2 regions of the Rhodococcus sp. 7Tela_A2 genome follow, and region 2 is predicted to be linked to the other one. Evidence: riboswitches for the same ligand, from Rfam matches in the RefSeq annotation. Region 2 holds a riboswitch; the other holds the start of a gene.

Region 1 (3,201 bases), on a different contig from region 2:
ATGAGCGCGTGCAGGACGTCCACGGTGGCGCGGGCGTCGTCGAGCGCGCGGTGTGTCGGCTGCGTCGAGACGCGGAAGAGCTGGGCGAGTGCCGAGAGTTTCACCGAGGGTGCCTCGTCGCGGCCGAGGACGCGACGCGCCAGTTTGACTGTGCAGACCACGGGGAAACGCGGCCACGCCGCGCCGCAGTGGGCAGTCGCGGCCTTGAGGAAACCGACGTCGAATCCGGCGTTGTGGGCGACGAGTACCGAACCCGCGGCGAACTCGAGAAACGCCGGCAGCACCTCGTCGATCTTCGGTGCGGCGTACACCATCGCGGTGGTGATGCCGGTGAGCTGCACGATGTGCGGTGGGATCGCGCGCCCCGGGTCCACCAGCGTCGCGAACTCGCCGAGGACCTCTCCGCCCCGGATCTTGACCGCGCCGATCTCGGTGATCGCGTCGTCGCCTGCCCGGCCCCCGGTGGTTTCCAAGTCGACGACGACGAAGGTGGTGTCTCGGAGCGGGGTGTCCAATTCGTCGAAGCCGAGCTGGACTCCGCGCCCGGATTCGGTGAACCGTGGCGGCGACGTCATGCGGCGAGCCTAGGAATCGGCACCGACACGGCCTCCGGCCCCTCCGTCACGGCCCGTGCCCGGGCCGTGACATCACCTCGGAAAACGACGTCGGCAGGGGTGTGGACGGGCGCAAGAGACGAGCGTCACAGGGGTCTTTCGGTTTGGGACACAGGGCCGTTGGACTGCCTCGAAACATACCGATCGGCCCGCCGCGGGGGCCGCGCCGGCACGGGGCGGCCGCGGGGGCGCACCCGCCGGGAGAATGGGCCGGAGACCTGGGAAAGCGTCCGCACGGACGTCTTGGGAACCGGGGTGGACCCCGCCGCGGCGCGCGCGGCGCGCGAGGTAAAGCAGACCGGTCGTTATTGCTTCGTTACCGAAGGGGAGCGTCCGGCGTAAAAGTGACGAAAATTAAACCAAAAGGGACAATGCTCACGCGAGGCACTCGACTTCTCCGTTGCCGTTTCGTAATCTTCTCGAGACCAAGCGGAGAGTTTTCCGGCCCACTCCCGTGTCGGAGCCGCTCGGTCACCGCCTAATCGGAGGCTCCAGTCGCGGAGCATCCGAGCCGGGGACCCACTTAGTACCTGGGGTGAATCCCTTCAGCCGCTCGCCGGCGAAGGGTAGGGCTGACTTCCGGCCCGAACCCGTCAGCTAACTCGGTCGGCGGGTGAACGGAAGAAATGGAGCACCCCCCTCGTGGTTTCGCAGAACAACAAGCGCACCCTTCGGCGCGCGCTCGTCGCCGGAGCCATCGCGCTCGGCGCAGTTACCGTCTCGGCCGGCCCCGCCATGGCGGACACCGTCACCATCCCCGGTGTGGGATCCTTCGACCTCCCCGCCGGCGTCACCCTGCCGCCCGAGGTCGCCAACCTCATCCCCCAGCAGGCCGGAACCGCCCCCGCGCCTGCGGCATTCACCGCTCCGTACACCTCGGTCGGCCAGCGTGCGGCCGACGCCGCCCAGAGCAAGATCGGGTCCCCCTACGTGTACGGCGCCGCCGGCCCGAACTCGTTCGACTGCTCCGGTCTCGTGCAGTGGGCCTACCAGCAGGCCGGACTGAACGTTCCCCGCACCAGCTACGACCAGGCATCTGCCGGTCAGGCCGTGAACATCTCCGACCTGATGCCGGGCGATGTCGTGTCGTTCTACGGCGGAAGCCACACCGGGATCTACGTCGGTGGCGGCAACATCGTGCACGCGTCCACCTCGAGCCAGCCGGTGAAGATCGCGCCGCTCGACTCGATGCCGGTCGATGGAGCACGCCGCTTCTGATCCGTCGGTATGCAGCTACGTGGGGGGGGGGGGGGGGGACGGCCGGGCCCCCCCCCCCCCCCCCCCACGTCGTAGTCCGGGTTGCGCCACCGGGTAGACACAAACGTATGCCGTTCCGTAACCTCATCGAGACCTTTGGAAAGGATGCGCCTTCGTGGTTTCCGATAGGACGAAGCAGGCAATTCGTGCGTTGCTGGCGGTTGCGGTCTTGATGGCACTGGCCGTCTCCACCTCGCCCGCGGGGGCGCAGCCGGTGGACGACAGCCCCACAGCAAAGCTCGAACACCTGGCGGACCTGTCCCGTCGGTCCGAACAGACCACCGAAGCCCTTCACAACGCCGGGCTGGACCTCGAGAAGAAGATCGCCGACCAGCAGTCCACCGAGGCGGTCGCCGCCGAGGACCGCGACGCGCTGGGTCTGGCGCGCGCCGAGGTCGCCCGGTTCAAGCCCACCGTGGACAAACTCACGCAGGCGAACTACCGGGGTGCCCGCACCAACCGGCTCTTCGCCCTCATGGTCAGTGATTCCCCGCAGCAGATGCTCGACCAGATGGTGCTGCTCGACGTCCTCGGCGCCCAGACGGCCCGCGACGTCGAACGATTCAAGGTCGCCACGGCCGCGGCCGCCGAAGTGGCCGCCTCGTCACAGCGATCTGCGGAAGCCGCCGCCGTCGCCGCCGAGGAGGCACAGGTACTCCGGGACGATCTGCAACGCCGCAAGGCCGAACTCGAAGCCGATATCGCCGGCGTCCTCGACGCCTTCGACGCGCTGAGCGACCAGGAAAAGGAAGTGCTCGCGGGCACTCCCTTCCCGCCCGGTCTCGACGCCGACACGATCCTGCAGCACCTCGTCCCCGGCACCGGTGGGGGAGCGCTCCGCGCTGCCATGACCCGGATCGGCGACCCGTACGTGTGGGGCGCGACCGGACCGAACCAGTTCGACTGCTCGGGTCTCGTCGTGTGGGCGTACAACCAGGTGGGCAAGACCCTGCCGCGCTCGAGCCAGGCCCAGGCACAGGGTGGCATTCCCGTCTCGCGCGACAACCTTCAGCCCGGCGACGTGGTGATCTTCTACGACGACGCCTCCCACGTGGGCCTCTACGCGGGTGACGGCAACATCGTGCACGCGTCCACGTTCGGTGTGCCGGTGAAGGTGCAGTCGATGGCAAGCTTCCCTTTCCACAGCGCACGCCGCTACTGACCGGGCGGGCGGCCCCTTACACTGGCCGCCGTGCCTGCGCCTGCGTCGACAAACCGTCATCGGCGGTGGGAACGTCTCGGCTTGGCCGGGCTCGTCCTCGCCGTCGTCACTGCCGGTGTGCTGCTCGTCGTCGCACCCGCGGACTCGGCCGACACCGATCAGACGACC
Region 2 (3,201 bases):
GTTGCTGGGCGTGGAAGTCCAGCTCCCGTCGGCCGTCGTCGACGAGGCGGGCGAACCGATCGCGCACGCTGTCTGGGCTATTCAGACGTTCTGACCCCAGACCGTCGGATCGGCGCCGGCGCGCAGTAGTCCGAAAAAGCGAATGGCGCATCGGGTCCGTTTCCGGATCCGATGCGCCACAGGCGTAAGGCCGACGAACAGCCGCGTCGGAAATCAGTGATCGAGTTCCCGGGCAATCGCGCGCATGACCTCGGAGATCGTCTGCCCCGCCTTGCGGTCCGGGTAGCGTCCCCGCTGCAGGTTGGGTTGAACCGTCGCCTCGAGCAGCTTGATCATGTCCTCGACCATGCCGTGCAATTCGTCGGGCGAACGCCGCTTCTGCTGGGGTGCTGCCTCGCGCCGGCCGGCGGTCTGGCGGAGCGTCGGCTGCTCGAGCAACTCGACCTTGAGCGCCTGCGGACCCCGTCGGCCCACTGCCATGCCGAACTCGACACGCTGCCCGGGCTTGAGGGCCTCGACGCCGTCCGGCAGCGCGGAGGCGCGGACGTAGACGTCCTCACCGTCGTCCTGGGACAGGAACCCGAATCCCTTTTCGACGTCGTACCACTTCACCTTGCCGGTTGGCACCGCGCTCACCCGCTCCTCGACAGCCGCGCCCCGTGGGCACGCGTGGATTGCACAACAACTGGACATGCACAACGCGCCCCGACTCGGTTGGAGCGGGACGCGTAGACGATTCCCAGTGTACCCCGAGCCATTTGCCCGGTTCCGTCCGCAGAGGACTACCGTGGACGCGTGGGCACTTCTTCCTCCGCTTCCCCCAAACCTCCCCGCAACGGCCTCCTGAAGGCCGCGGTGGCGTGCTTCGCCGTCGGCATCGTCGCGGTCGTCGCCATCTTCTTGATCCCCGCGCTCACCGATGGGACACCGGGTCTGGTGCTCTATCTCCTCACCCTGGCGTGGCCGCTCGGTTTCGCTCTCGCTATCGGGTTCGCCCTGCAGTCGGGCCGTCGCGCCCGGAACGGACGGAATACATGAGGGTCCTGCTGAACATCATCTGGTTGATCTTCGGCGGCCTGTGGCTCGCCCTCGGCTATTTCCTCGCCGGTGTGATCTGCTGCATCCTCATCATCACGATCCCGTTCGGCATCGCGTCGTTCCGGATCGGCGTCTACGCGCTGTGGCCGTTCGGCAAGACGACCGTGGACAGGCCGGGCGCGGGCGCGGCGTCGCTCATCGGAAATGTCATCTGGATCCTGGTCGCGGGCATCTGGCTGGCCCTCGCCCACATCACCACCGCGATCGCCATGGCGATCACGATCATCGGCATCCCCCTGGCCATCGCCAATCTCAAGATGGTCCCGATCTCTCTGATGCCGCTCGGCAAGGAAATCGTTTCGGTGGATTCACGCCCGCAATACCTGTGACCTTAGTCACATCACGGTGCAGTAACAAACGAGACTCGAAACAGGTTTGAGTCGCAACGCCCGCGGCTACCTGCGCCTTCTCCGACGCGTGCGCCCATCTACCCCAGGCCCGGCCGGACTAGTCGTGCGTTATCAAATGGTGACACTCCCCCGCCCAACCGTTACGGTCATGACCGGTCGAACCGCCTGGCTCGGCCGGTCCGAATCCGCCGCGCCAAATTCCTGTCCCGCGGACTCGGAGGTCCCGACGAAAGATCCACGGGGACAGGAAACGGGGGACCCAACCGGTCTCCCAGGAAATCGCCCGGTTCGCCGGACAGTTTCCAGGAGGCCCGGGCCGATGCGCGAGCAACGACCCTAGGGGTGAAGCCGTACCGCTCCACGGAGCGTGCGAACCGTCACAGACGGGACGCGACGGCCGGGCTACCTCTTCAGCCCGAACCCGACAGCTGACCTCGTAGGTGCGTACGGAGAGGAAATTCGGAACATGAGCGGACGCCATCGCAAGCCCTCCAACACCGGTCGTACCGTCGCGAAGTTCGCGCTGACCGGCGCCGTTCTCGGCGTCACCGGCGTCGCCTTCGGCGGCACGGCTGCGGCAGCCCCCGACTCCGACTGGGATCGCCTCGCACAGTGCGAGTCCGGCGGCAACTGGGCTATCAACACCGGTAACGGCTACCACGGTGGCCTGCAGTTCTCCCCCAGCACCTGGAACGCCTACGGCGGTGGCGACTACGCCCCGACCGCAGCAGAGGCCAGCCGCGAGCAGCAGATCGCTGTCGCCGAGCGCGTGCTCGCCGGCCAGGGATGGGGCGCATGGCCGTCGTGCTCCTCGAGCCTGGGCCTGTCCAGCGCTCCGACGGAACGCGCCGTCGACGCCACTCCGAGCGCACCGTCGGCACCGAGTGTCAGCAACCCCGTGCCGCAGCTGCCCGAGGCTCCCGCACTGCCGCCCGAGGCTCAGAACATCATCGCCGGCTTCGAGCAGGGCGTCGAGGCTCTCCAGGACGCCGGCATCCAGCTCGATCCGAGCGTCCTCGACGCCGTTCGCGCCGTTCTCCCCCAGTAAGTCCCCACAGACACGAAAGAGCCCCCCCCCCCGCGCGGGGGCGGGACGAAGAATCAGCGGTTGATGACCGTGCGGGGATGCGTGTAGGGCAGGTCCTCGACCGGCAGCGGAAAGACCATGTCCTCGCCGTACGGCGAAAGCGGGCCGGAACGCGTGGAGGACAACTCGGTGACCGCATGGTCTCCGTCGGCCAGCTCCGGCCATCCGTGGTCGACATACTGTTTCTTCGAAGAGGTAGCCATGCCGCTCATTTTGGCAGGTGAGTTCGTGGTGGGCCACCTCAGGTCTCTAATCTGAAACGGATGACCTCGACCACGCCTGCACCCGACACCGCACCGGACTCCCTCGCCCGGTGGCTGTCCGGTCGGCGAGACACCGAACTGGCTGCTGCACTGCACGCGCGGCCCGACTTGGTCGTGCCCCCACCTGCGACGATGACTGTTCTGGCGAGTCGCGCGCAGCAGCGGGCTTCGGTCTTTCGCGCCGCCGACGAACTGACCACCGCCGACTTCGGGATCATTGCCACTCTGGCGGGCCTCGGTGCCGTGGACGCCGCCGTGCCCCGAAGCACGCTCCTCGACGCGCTCGGCGGTCGTCTCGGCGCCAAGGCGACCGACCGCATACTCGACAAGCTCCGAGGGTTGCTGCTCGTGTGGGGTCCCGCCGACGCGCTGCGGCTCGTCGCCGCATCCGTGGACGCCGTTC

The links. A riboswitch is a leader RNA that binds a small molecule or an ion and turns the genes downstream of it on or off. The one in region 2 is predicted to bind cyclic di-AMP.
Region 1: another riboswitch for cyclic di-AMP. It lies ahead of TVH25_RS06975 (C40 family peptidase); the one in region 2 lies ahead of TVH25_RS02000 (transglycosylase family protein).

The regions. Positions count from the first base shown of each region.
Region 1 is NZ_JAXION010000024.1:40,458-43,658, reverse strand. Features, by position in the region: gene TVH25_RS06980 (DEDD exonuclease domain-containing protein) at 1-575, opposite strand, end outside; cyclic di-AMP (ydaO/yuaA leader) riboswitch at 1,080-1,242, shown strand; gene TVH25_RS06975 (C40 family peptidase) at 1,257-1,832, shown strand; gene TVH25_RS06970 (NlpC/P60 family protein) at 1,987-3,033, shown strand; gene TVH25_RS06965 (hypothetical protein) at 3,064-3,201, shown strand, end outside.
Region 2 is NZ_JAXION010000005.1:42,269-45,469, reverse strand. Features, by position in the region: gene TVH25_RS02020 (DUF2771 domain-containing protein) at 1-94, shown strand, start outside; gene TVH25_RS02015 (cold-shock protein) at 214-627, opposite strand; gene TVH25_RS02010 (hypothetical protein) at 796-1,038, shown strand; gene TVH25_RS02005 (YccF domain-containing protein) at 1,035-1,427, shown strand; cyclic di-AMP (ydaO/yuaA leader) riboswitch at 1,675-1,907, shown strand; gene TVH25_RS02000 (transglycosylase family protein) at 1,915-2,496, shown strand; gene TVH25_RS01995 (hypothetical protein) at 2,550-2,738, opposite strand; gene TVH25_RS01990 (helicase-associated domain-containing protein) at 2,799-3,201, shown strand, end outside.